Regions from separate parts of the Oceanimonas sp. MB9 genome, predicted to be linked through region 2. Evidence: predicted binding sites of a transcription regulator. Region 2 holds the regulator's gene; the other holds the start of a gene.
The links. Region 2 encodes sigma-54, which starts transcription at its own class of promoters, with help from an activator protein. Its sites were predicted from a motif close to TGGCACNGTTTTNGCTT; they were not measured.
Positions count from the first base shown of each region.

Region 1: the regulator sigma-54 is predicted to act here: its motif matches at 6,082-6,098, upstream of OJHNALOF_RS05625 (flagellar assembly protein T N-terminal domain-containing protein).

Region 1 is NZ_VFBE01000005.1:510,802-518,969, reverse strand. Features, by position in the region: gene OJHNALOF_RS05675 (flagellar hook assembly protein FlgD) at 1-404, opposite strand, end outside; gene flgC (flagellar basal body rod protein FlgC) at 411-830, opposite strand; gene flgB (flagellar basal body rod protein FlgB) at 827-1,228, opposite strand; gene OJHNALOF_RS05660 (protein-glutamate O-methyltransferase CheR) at 1,362-2,183, opposite strand; gene OJHNALOF_RS05655 (chemotaxis protein CheV) at 2,204-3,118, opposite strand; gene flgA (flagellar basal body P-ring formation chaperone FlgA) at 3,351-3,959, shown strand; gene flgM (flagellar biosynthesis anti-sigma factor FlgM) at 4,028-4,345, shown strand; gene flgN (flagellar export chaperone FlgN) at 4,345-4,758, shown strand; gene OJHNALOF_RS05635 (LPP20 family lipoprotein) at 4,863-5,264, opposite strand; gene OJHNALOF_RS05630 (FlgO family outer membrane protein) at 5,254-5,991, opposite strand; gene OJHNALOF_RS05625 (flagellar assembly protein T N-terminal domain-containing protein) at 6,157-7,293, shown strand; tRNA gene OJHNALOF_RS05620 (tRNA-Arg) at 7,370-7,444, shown strand; gene OJHNALOF_RS05615 (SDR family oxidoreductase) at 7,508-8,168, shown strand, end outside.
Region 2 is NZ_VFBE01000008.1:44,701-52,868, forward strand. Features, by position in the region: gene mgtE (magnesium transporter) at 1-456, opposite strand, end outside; gene OJHNALOF_RS11015 (HPr family phosphocarrier protein) at 475-750, opposite strand; gene rapZ (RNase adapter RapZ) at 737-1,603, opposite strand; gene ptsN (PTS IIA-like nitrogen regulatory protein PtsN) at 1,614-2,060, opposite strand; gene hpf (ribosome hibernation promoting factor) at 2,063-2,350, opposite strand; gene OJHNALOF_RS11035 (RNA polymerase factor sigma-54) at 2,375-3,811, opposite strand; gene lptB (LPS export ABC transporter ATP-binding protein) at 3,855-4,580, opposite strand; gene lptA (lipopolysaccharide transport periplasmic protein LptA) at 4,583-5,104, opposite strand; gene lptC (LPS export ABC transporter periplasmic protein LptC) at 5,073-5,621, opposite strand; gene kdsC (3-deoxy-manno-octulosonate-8-phosphatase KdsC) at 5,618-6,172, opposite strand; gene OJHNALOF_RS11060 (KpsF/GutQ family sugar-phosphate isomerase) at 6,169-7,143, opposite strand; gene mlaF (phospholipid ABC transporter ATP-binding protein MlaF) at 7,322-8,122, shown strand; gene mlaE (lipid asymmetry maintenance ABC transporter permease subunit MlaE) at 8,112-8,168, shown strand, end outside.

The sequences.
Region 1 (8,168 bases), on a different contig from region 2:
TTTTCGATACGAATCAGCACATTGGTGGCGCCTTCACCGGCCACTACCACGCCATCCACCGGCTCGCTGTTGTCCCAGTAGGCCATGGCGCTTGGCACCAGTACCTTCTGCCCCACCAGGCTGGACGCCTGCAGCGCCTGACTGGAGGTCATCACCTCACTCAGCCCCGACAGCTGTTGGGTCATGTTGTTGATGCCGTCGGCGGTAGAAAAGGAGGTCATCTGGGCAATCATCTGGGAGTTGTCCGCAGGCTTGAACGGATCCTGATAGGCGAGCTGTTGAGTGAGCAGGGCAAAAAAGTCTTCCTGCTCCAGCTTGGCCCGGCTGTTGTCGGCAGCCTTTTCCGCCGGACTTTGCTCCCCCGGCCACTTCAGGCCGTTGAGGTAATCGTTATTGACCTGCATGCGTTATCACCCCTTGCCCAGCCGCAGGGTCTGCTGCAGCATTTGTTTGGCGGCGTCGGCTACCTGCACATTAGTCTGATAATTGCGCGAGGCACTCAGCATGTCGGTCATCTCTTCCACCACATTGACGTTGGGCTTGTAGATAAAGCCCTCGGCGTCGGCCAGGGGGTGATCCGGACTGAATTCCTTTTGCAGCGGCTTGTCGGTTTCCACAATGCCCATAACTTTGACACCGACGCTTTCCTGACGATCCGACAGCGCCCGGTCAAGGTCGGCGGCAAACACCGGCTTGCGGGCCCGGTAGGTCTCGTTAATGCTGGAACTGACACTGTCGGCATTGGCCAAATTACTGGCGGTGGTATTGAGACGAACCGACTGGGCACTCATGGCGCTGCCGGAAATATCAAATACTTTAAAAAGGCTCACATCGAGTCTCCTTTAATCGCTTTCATCAGGCCGGAGATCTTGCTGTTGAGAAACTCCAGCGAGGCCTGGTACTGCAAGGCGTTTTCCATGTAGCTGGTACGTTCGGTCTGCACGTCGACGGTGTTACCATCCCCGGTATCGGGCTGGGTGGGCACTCGATACTGCACCGTGCCGGGTGGCGCCAGCTCAACGGCAAAGTGCCGGCCGTTGGTGCGACTGAGGGAAAAGTTCTGCTGCCCCTGGGCCTGGCTGAGCGCAGCCTGAAAGTCCATGTCTTTTGCCTTGTAGCCCGGCGTGTCGGCATTGGCCAGGTTACCGGCCAGCAACTCGGCGCGCTCCGAGCGCGTCACCAGTGCATGCTGATGAATGCCGAAAGCCTTGTCGAAAGATATCGTCACCGCCACCTCCTGCTGCCATCGTGACCCGGTCAGCGCGACCCGGCTAATGGGTCATAACAAAGCAAAAGGTGTGCCAGTTTAATAAGGAAAAGTGCGAAAAGAGGCCGGAGCGGCGAACCCGGCCCAAATGCGGTTATTTAAGCCGGTAAATAATACCCGGGCTACAGCGAATCATCTCAAACCGGTCAGACAGGCCAGTGAGCGATTCGGACGCCCCGAGGAGCAGATAGCCCCCGGGGTTGAGGGCGCCGGCAAACTGGTTAAGGATTTTTGATTTGTTCTCGGGAGAGAAATAAATCAGTACGTTACGGCAGAAAATCACATCGAACTTGCCCAGGGGTGCATAACTGTCGAGCAGGTTGTAAGGGCGAAAGCTGACCATGTTTCTGACGCTGCCCTGCAATTGCATACGGCCGTCACTCTGGGGCGTAAAAAAACGCGTGCGCCGCTCCGGCGATAGTCCCCGGGCCAGCGACAAGCTGTCGTAAATGCCGGTTTTGCATTGCTCGAGCATGGTAGCGGAAATGTCGGTGGCAAGAATTTGCAGCCCCGGCAAGGAGCCCGGCCGCCGGGCCGCATATTCCAGTGCGGTCATGGCAATGGAGTACGGCTCCTGGCCCGAGGAGCAGGCCGCCGACCAGATCCGCAGCGACTTGCCGGGCTTGGCCAGCTCTGGAAACAGCCGCTCGCCAAGCTGTACAAAGGGGTAGGTATCACGAAACCACAGGGTTTCATTGGTGGTCATGGCATCGATGACCGCGGTCTTCAACTCCCGCTCCCGGGGCTGCATGGCCCGTTCCAATAGAAACCCCATGCTTTCCATGCCAAAACGGGTCAGCAGCGGAGACAGCCGGCTCTTGACCAGATACTGCTTGCTGCTGCCCAGCACAATGCCGGTATGGGACTCAAGAAAGCGGCAAAAGGCCGAATATTGCTCATCGGTGAAATTTTTCATCCGTGGGTTTTACACCTTGTTCAGAGCGCGTTGTTAACGGCCGTTGCCAGCTCGTCGGGATGGAACTTGGCGATGAAGTCGCTGGCGCCGACCTTTTCGACCAGGGCCTTGTTGAACACGCCGCTGAGCGACGTGTGCAGGATCACGTGCAGATCTTTGAGTGCCGGGTGGTTGCGAATTTCGGCGGTCAGAGTGTAGCCGTCCATTTCCGGCATTTCCACATCGGAGATCACCAGCGACAGCTGCTCATGAATGGACCCCTGGGCCGCCATTTCCTGCAGCTTGTTCAGGGCCTGACGTCCGTTTTCGGTGACGATGCACTCCAGCCCCAGGGCTTCCAGGGCTTTTTGCACCTGGCGCCGGGCCACCGAAGAGTCATCGGCAATCAGCACCGGCCGATGCCGGCTGGCCTTTTGATGGGACACCTGCTCCACGATGGAAGCGTTGACCTGGGTGCTGGCCGGAGAGATCTCGTCCAGGATTTTTTCCACGTCGAGAATTTCCACCAGCTCGCCGTCAATTTCGGTCACCGCCGTCATGTAATTGAATCGCCCAGCGCCCTTGGGAGGGGGCAATATGGACTCCCAGTTGACGTTGATAATGCGCTCGACCGAGTTGACCAGAAAGCCCTGCACTGAACGGTTATATTCGGAGATAATCACGAAAGAGTGCTCGGTCTGCTCGATGGGGCGGCCGCCGGTGGCCTTGCTCAGATCGATGATGGAGATGGTCTGGCCGCGAATATTGGCCACACCCCGAATCATGGGATGGCGTTGTGGCAGGTTGCTCAGCCTGGGACACTGCAGTACTTCCTTGACCTTGAAGACGTTGATGCCAAATCTTTGACGACCGTTGAGCCTGAACAGCAACAATTCCAGCCGGTTCTGACCCACCAGTTGCGTTCTTTGGTTTACCGAGTCAAGTATTCCCGCCATTCCCCTGCCTCCAGATTATTTTTATGGCATGAATTATGCAGAATTAACCTGCAATCAATAAGCTTAACACCGGCACCCGGCAAGCGCTATGCCAGTATTAATCGGCGAAGAGGGTAAGATGCTTAAGGTTTTTTTTTCACAACGACGGTGCACATGTTCCATCGGACTCTGGCTAACCCTGTCATGCGGGATGTTTTCCGGCAGTGCCGATGCTCAAAGCAACGTACACGACATGGCCCGTCAATATGCCGAAGACTATGTACGTGACTTCGTGGTGGCCGGACCCCATGACAGGGTGGAAGTCGAAGCTGCCGGCATCGATACTCGGCTGCAGCTGACCGAATGCCCGGGCATGCTGACCGCCGATATTCGCGGCAGCGGCGAAGTCAGGCGCAATACCCACGTCTACCTGCAGTGCCATGAGCAACCGGGCTGGAGCCTGTTTGTACCGGTGCGGGTGCGCATTCTCAAACCGGTGGTCACCGCCGCCGACCCTATCGCCCGCAATACCCTGCTGCAACCCGAACAACTGCAACTGAGCTACCAGGATGAAGTGCTGCTCAGGGGGGATGTCTTTGACGACATACAGGCGCTGATTGGCACCCGCAGCAAACGGGATCTGCGCCCCGGACGGCCCATTCTCGCCAGCCAGCTATGCGTGGTGTGCAAGGGCGACCGGGTGACCATAGTGGCCCAAAGCGGCGGGCTGTCGATTCGCACCGACGGCACCGCCGAGGAGGACGGCACCTTTAACGAGCGAATTCGAATTCGCAACACCCGTTCCGGTCGGGAAATTCAGGCCCGCATCAGTGAAGCCGGAGTAGTGACGGTCGGACTGTAAATTCTGCTAAAGTTGGCCAAAGGGCGGCCGATAACATGGCTGACAGCAGCTTATCAGGATTGAATATTATGGCCATCGACAAACTTCCCCCCGGATATCGCCCCGGACCTTCGGTTGGCAACAACCCCTATGCGGCCAAGAACGACACGGTCCAGGCCGACAACCGTCCCCAGGCCGTTCCGGGCCGGGACGAAGTTACCCTGACGCCGGAGGCCAAACAGCTCAGCCGCATGCAACAAAGCCTGGCGGCCTCTGGCGGCACCGACAACAGCGCCCGACTCGAAGCGCTGAAGAAAGCGATCAATGAAGGCAGTTACCAGGTCGACGCCGAGCGCCTGGCCGGTAACATCATCAATCTCGAACAAGACATAGAGTCACTGTATTAATGAGTCTTGATACGCTGCTGCAACAACAACAGGCACAGCTTGAGCGCCTGCTCGATATCACCGAGCAGGAGCTTGCGCTGATCGTTCAGCGCAAGGCGCTGGAGCTCCCCCCCCTGACCGAGCAAAAGCAACAGCTGCTGCTCGACATTCAGTCTACCGACGCCAGCCTGTGCGCTCACCCGGACGTAAGCGAGCTCACCACTACCCATCAGCCTCAGGTTGATGCCCTGCGCACCCTTATGGCCCGTTGCCGGGAGCGTAACCAGGTGGCGGAGCAGGTGTTGGAGCAATCCCTCGCCGGCACCCGCCAGCTGGCCAACATTCTGAGCCGGCTGCACGAACGCCAGAGCATGACCTACGATCAGAAAGGCCACACCAAGGGCATTAACAAGGGCACCGGTTTCAAGGTGTAATGGTCAGGCCGACCGTTGCCTATATGCCGATCACGGGTCATTCCTTCCCTTCGCGATACGCAACAACGCCGGGGCTGTCTGCCGTCCGGCAAACCGATGAGATGTTACTGTCCGTCCCGCCGCAGTTTTCGATAAAGCGCCAGATCCAGCTCCAGCTCGGTGACGTACATGTCACCGTCGGGGTAGCTGTTCACTACCCGTGCGCCCCGCACCACCCCCCGGCTGGCGCTGTTGACGGTGCCATCCTGCAATATGTGGCTGTCGAGCTGGCTGGAGCTTGAAATCATGACACCGCCCAGTTGCTCACTCAGCTCCCGGTAAGCGTCCATGCGCGAGGCGCGCATGGCGTGCAGCAGCTTCTGCTGGTAATCGGCGGGACGTTGCAAACTGATGGGCGCATACCCCACCGCATAGAGATGGTTTCGAGCGGGAGCGTCCGCCGAGCCCTGGCCGGCACAACCGGTCAGCCACAGTGATGCCAGCAGGGCAAGCAGCTTATTTCTCATAACGCTTCCTTATGTAATCGGGAATCACCGGCTGCGGACCACGGGTATCCAGCATGGCCGCCACCAGGTAGTCGGGAATAAACTGCTGGGCACTGGCCACCAGGCCGTGATCCGCCATGGAAATCAAGCGGGCATTGACCAGCCGTCCCCCCTGGGTTTCGCTGATGGTGCCGTGCAGCAGATACTGGGCATTGATGCGCCCGCTCAGCTGGCGGTGATCCCGGCTGGTGCTCACGTCCCCTTCGGGGGTAATGCGAATAAAGGGCAGCGCCTTGAAGTCCATGACCTTGAGGCCGTACTGATTCAGCTGAAACATCATGGTTTCCGACAGCAGGCGGCCGAACTCGTCCTGGCTGGTGTAGTCTTCCTGACTGACAAAGCCACTGACGGCAATGCCGGCCTGCCGGTTCATATGATGCGCCGACGACACCAGCCGGTAGGCCAGGGCCGACATGTGCTGTTGCAGCTGAGTCTGACCGCCCACCAGCGACGGTCCCGCCTCGGGCAGATAGGCGCTGCGGGTGCCGGCGCTCATGCGCATGGGCACGCCATCCTGGCTGTGACGGGGAGAACGGACGGGGGCCGGCGGTTCGCCCAGCGGCTGATGACTGACATAATGAGCCGCGTGATCGTGGGGAAGATAATGGTTCTGGCCGTCGAACCGAGGGCTTCCGGCACAGGCGGACAGCCCCAGGGCGGCGGCCAGAACAATAAGGGCTCTTGTCATCAACAGACTCCCGAACAAAAACAGAATGATTATCCTATCGGCCGCCGGCGCACCAACTTTACTCTTTCGCGCCGACGATATGCCGGTACCCGGCAAGAATTTTGCATAATTCCTGCCATCTTTGCACCGAAGCCATTCGGCTCATCATGTTACAGGAAGAACGCCGTGCCGATAAAATCCCTCGCTTCACTGCTATTGCTGTTTCCACTACTCGTTCGGGCCGACTGGTACCAGGCCGAAGGCTCGGCACCGCTCAGCCTGGGTGTCGATACCGCCCGCCAGCAGGCCCTGGAGCAAGCCCTGAGCGACGCCCTGCTGCAATCGGGGGCGTCCCTGAGCACGGTACAGTCGGCCACCAACGGTGCCTTTACCGGCCAGCAACTGGACATTTCCGCCCAGGGCGAACTGATGGATTACGTGATCCTCGACGAGCAGCGCCGTCAGGGCCGGCTGTGGCTGACGGTACGCGCCGACATCTGGCCCGGCGAACGCCGCCAGCAGGCTCAGTGCGCCAGCCGCTACCGTCCGGGCATGAGCATTACTCCCCTTACCCTGCTGCGGCCGGAGCAGGCCAGCACCGGCCAAATCTATGAACTGGGTGCGGCCGTTGCCGAACGGCTGGCGGCCAGGTTGTCGCCAAACGTCAATATTACGTCAACCCCGGCGCAAGGGCTGAGCACCGACACCGCCCTGCCCCGCAATGCCGGCCTGCGCCAGGGCGGCGATGTGCTGGCCAGCCGGCAGCAGGCCCGGCTGCTGCTCAGTGGCGTCATTGAAGATATCGGCATAGAAGACGGCCACTGGACCAAATGGACCTTTTCCGACATTCCCCGGGACTTCCGCCTGCGCGTCACCCTGGAGGATGCCCTCACCGGCGATACCCTGTTGCAGCGCCAGTATCAGACCCGCTCCAGTTGGGACTATGGCAAGCACGACAAGGTCAATGTACATGAACAGGGCTTTTGGAATTCGGGCTACGGCCAGGCGGTGACGCAGTTGCTGGACACCATTGGCCGGGATCTGACTCAGGCCCAGGCCTGCCTCAAGGCGGTGGGCAACATAGTGCAGCAGTCGGAGGAAGGCGTATTGATGGATCTGGGCCGACGGGAAGGCATTCAGGTGGGCGATCGCTTCACCCTCAGCCACCGCCGCCAGCTGACGCCCGGCTATTACGGCGAAACCCACTCCCAGGCCACCTTTGTGGTACAGCAAAGCCACGGCGACTACAGCCTGCTGAGGCCGGCCAATGCCGCAGCCGGCCGCATTCAGGTTGCTCCCGGCGACCGGCTGATACAGCTGTAAAAGCGGCTACTTAATCGGCAAACGCACGTACCGACGTTGCGCCCACGGGGGAAATTTGCAATATTGTGCCGGCCCTGTCCCCGTAGTTTAATGGATAAAACAAGCCCCTCCTAAGGGTTAGATGCAGGTTCGATTCCTGCCGGGGACGCCATCACTTCGATGTGTTCACCCCTTTTCTGCTACATTGGCTACTCCTTTATCACGGGAGCCATACATGTCCAGATCCGTTCTTATCACCGGTTGTTCTTCCGGCATTGGCCAGTGCGCCGCCCACTACCTGCAGCAGCAGGGATTTCATGTTATCGCCTCGGCACGCCATGAACAGGACGTGGCACAATTGAAACAGGATGGCCTGCCAGCGGTGCGGCTGGACCTGACCGATGACGCCAGCATCGAACGGGGCCTTGAACAAGCCCTGGCACTGACCGACGGCGAACTTTACGGCCTGTTCAACAACGGTGCCTACGGCCAGCCCGGCGCCCTGGAAGACCTGCCTACCGCCGCACTGCGCGAGCAGTTCAATACCAACCTGTTTGGCACCCACCACCTAACCCGGCTGGTGCTGCCCTTGATGCTCAACGCCGGTGAAGGCCGCATTATTCAGAACAGTTCGGTGCTGGGGCTGGTGGCCATGCAATATCGCGGCGCCTACAACGCCACCAAGTTTGCCCTGGAAGGCTATACCGACACCCTGCGCCTGGAGCTGGCGAGCACCGGGGTACATGTCAGCCTGCTGGAGCCCGGTCCCATCGAAACCCGTTTTCGTGCCAACGCCAAAACCGCCTTTTTGCGACATATCGACATGGCCCACAGCCGCCATCGCCAAGGCTATGAGCAAACCCTGGCCCGCTTGGAAAAACCCGGCCCAAGCTCAC
Region 2 (8,168 bases):
GGGGCGCAGGCTGATGAATTCGGTGTTCATCAGCGAGCCGGCGGTGTCTTCCGGATAGGACAGCGCCAGCTCGGCACGCTGGCGATCCTGCTCGTCCATTTCGGTGAGCACCTGGTTGAACAGCTGCTCGGGCAGATCCCGCAGTACATAGGCCAGATCGTCCGACTCCATATCCTCCAGGGCGATGGCCAGCTTTTCCGGCTCCATCAGCCGAATGATGCCGTCGCGCACCTCTTCCGACAGCTCTTCCAGGATCTCGCCGTAATCGTCCGGATCGATCAGCTGCCAGAGCACCTTTCGGCTGGGAGCGGGTGAAGATTCCAGCAACCAGGCCACGTCCCCCGGGCGCATCTGCTGCAGCATGCGGCGCACGTGCACAAACATGCCGCTGTTGAGGGCCTGGGTGACCGCCTCGAGGTGGTCCGTGGTGCCGGTTTGATCGGTGGGCTCGGTCATGGGGGCGGATCCGTCGGGTTATTCCGACTCGTTAAAACGATCCGCCACCAGCCGGGCCACGGCATTCATGGCGGCTTCCGCTTCCGGGCCCTCGGCCACCACGCGAATGGCGTGTCCCTGGGCCGTTTCCAGCATCAGCAGGCCCATGACGCTGTTGGCGGGGGCCTCTTTCTGCTGGTTGCACACGGTGACTTCGGCGTCGAATTGCTGGGTCAGCTGCACCAGCTGAATGGCGGCCCGGGCGTGCAGCCCTAGCTTGTTGACGATTTGCAGGTCGCGTTCAATTTTCGGCATTGCGCTTTTCCAGAGTACGGTGACGTAGCTGCACGCTTTTGCCCATCTGGCCAAAGACCCGGGCCAGCTGTTCGGCGATGAAGACCGAACGGTGCTGACCGCCGGTGCAGCCGATGGCCACGGTGACATAGCTGCGGTTATTGCGTTCCAGGTGAGGCATCCAGGTGATCAGCAGGTTTTCCAGCTGCCACAGGTATTTCATCACCTCGGGCTGGCTGCTCAGGTAATCGGCCACCGGCTGATCCTGGCCGGTAAAGGGGCGCAGTTCGGCAATCCAGTGGGGGTTGGGCAGAAAACGGGCGTCAAACACGAAGTCGGCGTCCTTGGAAACGCCGTATTTGTAGCCAAAGGACTCGAACACCCAGTTCAATTCCTTTTCTTTCTTGCCGAGGATGCGTTCGCGAATGATTTCGCTGAGATCGTGAATGCTTAAGGACGAGGTATCGATGCGCAGGTCCGCGTCCGACGACAGTGGCGCCAGCAGATGAGTTTCTTCGCGAATGGCCTCGTCCAGGGTCAGGCTGTGGCGGGACAGCGGATGCAGCCGGCGAGTGTCCCCAAAACGGCGGATCAGCACTGAATTGTCGGCGTCGATAAAGATGCTGGAAGGCTGAACGTCATCCATGGCTCGCACCTCGGCCAGAAAGGCTTCCAGCTGCTCGGCACTGTCGGGCAGGTTGCGTACGTCTATGCTTACCGCCACCGCTCCGGGTTTGTCCCGGCGCAGCCGCACCAGCTCAGGCAGCAGCGCCACCGGCAGGTTGTCGACGCAGTAATGGCCGAGATCTTCAAGTACCCGTAAGGCCACGGTTTTGCCCGAACCGGAACGGCCACTGACGATCACCAGCTGCATCTTGCTATCCTCAGGCTGAAATCATGATTTGATAGAGTTCCTCATCGCTGCCGGCCTGACGTAATTGCCGGCACACCTGCTTGTTACTCAGTTTCTCGGCGATCAGCGACAGGGTCTTGAGGTGTTGCTTGCATTCCTGCTCCGGTACCAGCAGGGCAAACACCAGGCCCACCGGCTGGTTGTCGATGGCGTCGAATTCCACCGGCTCGGCAAAGGTAAGCAGTACGGCAGTCGCCTTGTTGTCATCACTGATCCGGCCGTGAGGAATGGCGATGCCATTGCCGATGCCGGTACTGCCCATTTTCTCTCGGGCCAGCAGACAGTCAAAAAGCGGCTGGCTGCCGATATTGAGATGTTCGGCAGCCAGCTCGCTGATAATTTCCAGAGCACGTTTTTTGCTCGTGCAGGGGACTGCACTGCGGGTGCAGCCCCTGCTGAGTATGTCGGCGACTTCCATGGTTATTTTTGCTTGAGTTTTTCTTTGTGTTTGATGATTTGACGATCCAGCTTGTCGATGAGGCTGTCGATGGCCGCATACATGTTTTCATGCTGGGAGTTGGCAAACAGCTCGCCGCCGGTGACGTTCAGCTTGGCTTCGGCGATTTGCTGCATTTTTTCCACATTAAGGATGACGTGCGCATTGGTGATGTGATCGAAATGGCGTTCCAGCCGGGTAAACTTGCTGTTCACATAATCACGCAGGGCATCGGTGATCTCGACATGGTGTCCGGTCAGATTTATTTGCATAACGTCTTCCTTCTGTCGTTGCCTTTAAACCAGGCGTTTGCGCTGATTGGAAGGGGGAATGGCCAGTGATTCCCTGTACTTGGCGATGGTTCGCCTGGCCACCTTGATCCCCTGGTCGGCCAGCAGCTGGGCAATTTTGCTGTCGCTCAGCGGCTTGGCCGGGTTTTCGGCCCCGACCAGCTTCTTGATCAGGGCGCGAATTGCCGTGGACGAACACTCACCCCCGTCGTCGGTGCCCACATGACTGGAGAAGAAATACTTGAGTTCAAACACGCCACGGGGGCTGTGCATGAACTTCTGTGTGGTCACCCGGGAGATGGTGGATTCGTGCATCTCCACCGCTTCCGCCACATGGTTCAGCACCATGGGCTTCATGGCCTCTTCTCCATATTCAAAGAATGCCTGTTGTTGTTCAACAATACAATTGGCAACCTTGAGCAGGGTCTCATTTCGGCTTTCAAGGCTCTTGAGAAACCACTTGGCGTCCTGCAGGTGATTGCGAATAAACTGGCCGTCCTCGCTGTTGCGGGGCTTGCTGGCCAGGGCCGCGTAGGTCTGGTTGAGCCGTATCTTGGGCATGGCCTCGGGGTTGAGTTCCACCACCCAGACCCCGCTGCGCTTGGTGACCACCACATCGGGAATGACGTATTCGGAGTTACCCTGAATAATGCTGCTGCCGGGGCGGGGCTCCAGTTGCTGAATCAGCGCCAGCACTTCCCTGAGCTCGTCTTCCTTGAGCTTGGTCTTGCGCTGCAGGCTGCGGTAGTCACGGTTGCCGAGCAGGTCCATGTGCTGGGCCAGCAAGGCGCGGGCTTCACTCAGCCAGGGTGTGTCGGGCGGATACTGCTCTAGCTGAATGCACAGGCATTCCTGCACGCTGCGGGCGGCCACGCCGATGGGATCGAAGTGCTGAATACGCTTGAGCACTGCTTCCACTTCGTCGGCTTCGATACCGAGCTCCTGGGCCGATACCGCTTCCAGCAGATCGTCGATACCGGCGGTGAGGTAGCCGGCGTCGTCGACGGCATCGATTATGGCCATGGCGATGGCCTGATCGGTGTCACTGAAAGGGGTCAGATTCATCTGCCAGATCAGGTAGTCCTGCAGGCTCTCGGTGGTTTCACCCTGGTAAACGCTGTCTTCCAGCCCTTCCGGCAGGCCGGCGCCGCCGCTGACCGGAGAGGCGGTGTAAACCTCCTCCCAGCTGGTGTCCATGGGCAAGTCTTCGGACAGCTGGTTGCGCTCCATGGCGGTGTCGGCGGCCATCTGCTCTTCGTTGCGGTTGTCGGCCACCTTGACGCTGTCGGCTTCCTCCTGCTCCAGCAGGGGGTTGCTGTCCAGCGCCTGCTGAATTTCCTGCTGCAGCTCCATGCTGGACAGCTGCAACAGGCGAATGGCCTGCTGCAGCTGGGGCGTCATGGTCAGCTGCTGGCCCAGACGTAACTGAAGAGTCGGCTTCATGTATGCAAACGTCCTTCCATATCAACCGCGGGTTGCGGTGCCTTCAGAGGCTGAATTGTTCGCCGAGATAAACCTTTTTGACCTGCTCGTTGGCGAGGATTTCCGTCGGTGTGCCGGCGGCGATGCGGTGCCCATGACTGACAATATAGGCCTTTTCGCACACGTCCAGGGTCTCGCGTACATTGTGATCGGTGATCAGTACGCCCAGTCCTCTGTCCCTGAGGTGCAGAATGATTTTCTTGATGTCTATCACCGAAATGGGATCCACGCCGGCAAAGGGTTCGTCGAGCAGAATAAAGCGCGGATCCGCCGCCAGCGCCCGGGCGATCTCAACCCGCCGCCGTTCGCCGCCGGACAGACTCATTCCCAGGCTGTCGCGAATATGGGTAATGTTGAATTCTTCCAGCAGCTGTTCCATTTTCTCGCTGCGGCCGTCGGCATTCAGATCCTTGCGGGTCTGCAGCACCGCCATCAGGTTGTCGGCAACGCTCAGGCGGCGAAAAATCGAGGCCTCCTGGGGCAGGTAGCCAATGCCGGAGCGGGCGCGCACGTGCATGGGCTCGTGACTGATATCCTGGCCGTCGATGGTGATGCTGCCGGCGTCCCGCTGGACCAGGCCTACAATCATGTAAAAGGAGGTGGTCTTGCCGGCACCGTTGGGGCCGAGCAGACCCACGATCTGACCGGTGTTCACGGTCAGGCTGACGTCGGCCACCACTTTGCGGCCCTTGTAGCTTTTCTGCAGGCCGCGCGCTTTCAGTATCGCCATGCTCAGTTCTTGTCCTGCTCGTCGAAATTCTGCACCTGCTCGGGCAGGAAGATGGTGGTGACCCTGTCCTTGCCGCCCTGGCTTTCGGCCTCCATCTGCTCCTTGTCGATAAAGTAGCGAATACGGTAGCCGGTGACGATGTTGTCATCCTGCTTGAGCTTGGCGTCCCGAATCAGGGTGATGGTGCGGGCGCGCATGTCGTAGTGAATTTCCCGCGCCTCGGCATGCACCGGCTTGCCGTTGTTGAGGATCTGCTCGTAGGTGGCCGGACTGCCCTTGGCGGTCATCGACTGCAGGCCCTGTTCATTGCGGATCACCACCAGCTGGTCGGCGCGCACGTCTATGCTGCCCTGCTTGACCACTACCTTGTCGATAAAGGTGACCTTGTCATCGGCCAGCTCTACCAGTTGACGGCCCGCGTCTATGGTCACCGGCTGGCGAAAGTCGCTGTCCCTGGCCTGGGCCTGACCCAGGCCGAGCAGGCCGCCAAGACTAAGGATTGAAATAAGTTGCCCGGGTTTCATTCAGTAATTCCACCGTTTGTTGATCAAGCTCGCCCAGCACACCCAGCCCCTCGGCCTGGTATTGCGGACTTTGCAGCCGCACCTGCCGGTTGGAGCGCAGCTGGTTATTGATAAAGTCCAGTTCCAGATATTCGGTGGTCAGGGTTTCCACCAGGGCATCCGGTTGCAGCCCATTGCCCACGACATTGCCGGTCAGCACGGCATTGTCGCCGGTATTGATGGTGCCGTCATCACCGCGGAGCCGCCACTGGGGCTGGCCATCGGGGGAATAGAGCAAGATAACAGGTTTTTTCATCAGGGTCATGGACAGGGGCTCGTAGTACTCGGCGTACTCCGCCTGCATGCCCCGGTAGGGCAGCCCCAGCCGGTTGTACTGCACGCTGGCCAGGTTGGTGGCGACGAAATCGGGCTGGTAATCCTGCGGGTTTACCGGCGCTTCGGTATCGTTGCGAAACCACTGCCAGCTGGCCAGCGCAATGATGAACAGGGCGCCAAACAGCCAGGTCTGGCGGCTCATACGCTCATGCCCTCGGCCTGCTCCAGCCGGCCGCGGGCCGCCAGCAGCAGATCGCACAGTTCGCGCACCGCACCCCGGCCACCGGCAGTGCGGGTCGTGTAATCGGCCCGCTGCAGCACCAGCGGGTGGGCATCGGCCACCGCTACCCCCAGGCCGCAGTCCTGCATCACCGGCAGATCCACCACGTCGTCGCCGATATAGGCCACCTGTTGTGGCGTGAGCCCGAGGCGCTCAAGCAGCTCGCCGTAACTGTGCATCTTGTCACTCTGGCCCTGATAGACATGGCGCACGCTCAGTGAAGCCATGCGTTCACTGACGATGCGTGAGCTGCGCCCGGTGATCACCGCCACTTCGATGCCGGCATTGAGCAATGCCTTGATGCCAAAGCCGTCCCGCGTGGAAAAGCCCTTGTATTCCTCGCCGTCGTTACCGATATAGATCATGCCATCGGACAAGACGCCGTCCACGTCACAAATCAGCAGGCGAATGTCTTTCAGCCGGCGCCAGACGTCCTTGGTCACGGCGCCATAGAGGGTTTGTACCGTCATCAGATCACTCCCGCGCGTAGTAAATCGTGCATGTTAAAGGCCCCGATCGGGCGCTGGTCATCATCCAGCACCAGCAGGCCGCTGATTTTTTTCTCTTCCATCAGTTTGACCGCTTCCGCCGCCAGCATGCCGGCGGGCACAGTGGTGCAGCTGCGGGTCATGACCTGCGCGATGCGAGTGTTGTGCACGTCAACCTTGTGGTCCAGGGTGCGGCGCAGGTCTCCGTCAGTATAGATGCCGGCCAGCCGGCCTTCGCCATCGACCACGGCGGTAAAGCCCATGCCGCTGCGGCCGATCTCCAGCAGCGCCTCGATGATCAGGGTGTCGAGGCCCACTCGGGGCACCCGCTCGTCCTTGTGCATGATATCGGCCACTCGCAGCAGCAGCCGCTTGCCCAGGGCGCCGCCCGGGTGGCTGAGGGCGAAGTCGTCGGCGGTAAAGCCGCGGGCCTCCAGCAGCGCCACCGCCAGGGCGTCACCCATGGCCAGGGTGGCGGTGGTGCTGGCGGTGGGGGCCAGTCCCAGCGGGCAGGCTTCCTGCTCGACCCGAGTGCACAGGTGCACATCCGCTTCCCGGGCCATGGTGGACTCGGGCTTGCCGGTCATGCACACCAGCTTCATGCCCCGGCGCTTGAGCACCGGCAGCAGGGCGATGATTTCCTCGCTTTCACCGGAGTTGGACAGGGCCAGCACCAGGTCCCGGCTGTCGATCATGCCCAGGTCGCCGTGACTGGCTTCGCCCGGATGCACAAAAAACGCCGGGGTGCCGGTGCTGGCCAGGGTGGCGGCAATCTTGTGGGCGATATGGCCGGACTTGCCCATGCCGGTCACGATGACCTTGCCCTGGCAGTGAAACATCAGCCGGCAGGCATGGTTGAAGGATTCATCCAGATATTGATAAAGGCCGTCGATGGCCGCCTTTTCAATATCGAGAACGCGTTGGGCGGTGCTACGATAATCAAATTCTGCTGACATGGGGTTCTCCGCTTCAGGGGCGGCGCCATTATAGAAAAGCCCGCGCCGAGAAGCGACCGGCATGATGCCTGCAGGGGCAGGATTTGGGTGGACAGGGGGTGGCGCAAATTCACCGTCATGCGGTTGCCGATATTCGGCCGAACCCATACAATCCTTTCTTTTTTACGGGGAAGCGAGTGTGAGCCAGAGCCTTGTCGAGATACGGGATCTTTGCTTCAGCCACGGTGATCGTCCTCTCTATGAGGGCATCAACCTGGAAATTCCGCGTGGAAAGATCACCGCCATCATGGGCCCCAGCGGTATCGGCAAGACCACCTTGCTGCGGCTGATCGGCGGTCAGATCAAGCCCGACAGCGGCGAAGTGCTGTTCGACGGCGAGTCGATTCCGTCCCTGGGCCGCAACCGGCTGTATCAGCTGCGCCGGCGCATGGGCATGCTGTTTCAGAGCGGCGCCCTGTTTACCGGCCTGTCGGTGTTTGACAATGTCGCCTTTCCATTGCGAGAGCACAGCGGCCTGCCGGAAGCCATGATCCATACCCTGGTGATGATGAAGCTGGAAGCGGTGGGGCTGCGTGGCGCCGCTCATCTGCTGCCGTCCGAGCTGTCTGGCGGCATGGCCCGGCGCGCGGCGCTGGCACGCAGCATCGCCCTGGATCCGGAGCTCATCATGTATGACGAGCCCTTTGCCGGCCAGGACCCCATCAGCATGGGGGTGCTGGTCAAGCTGATTTCCGAACTCAACCGGGCCCAGCAACTCACCTCTATTGTGGTGACCCACGACGTCGACGAGGTGATGACCATCGCCGATTACGCCTACATCATCGCCAACAAGAAGGTGATAGCGGCGGGCACGCCCGAGGAGCTGAAACGGCACGAGGATCCCCAGGTGGTGCAGTTTCTGCGCGGCAATGCCGACGGCCCGGTGCCGTTTCATTATCCTGCCCCCGATTACAGGGAGTCACTGACCTATGTTGATTGAGGTGATTGGCCGGCTGGGCCGGCAGGGTGTTTCCGGCCTGACCGCC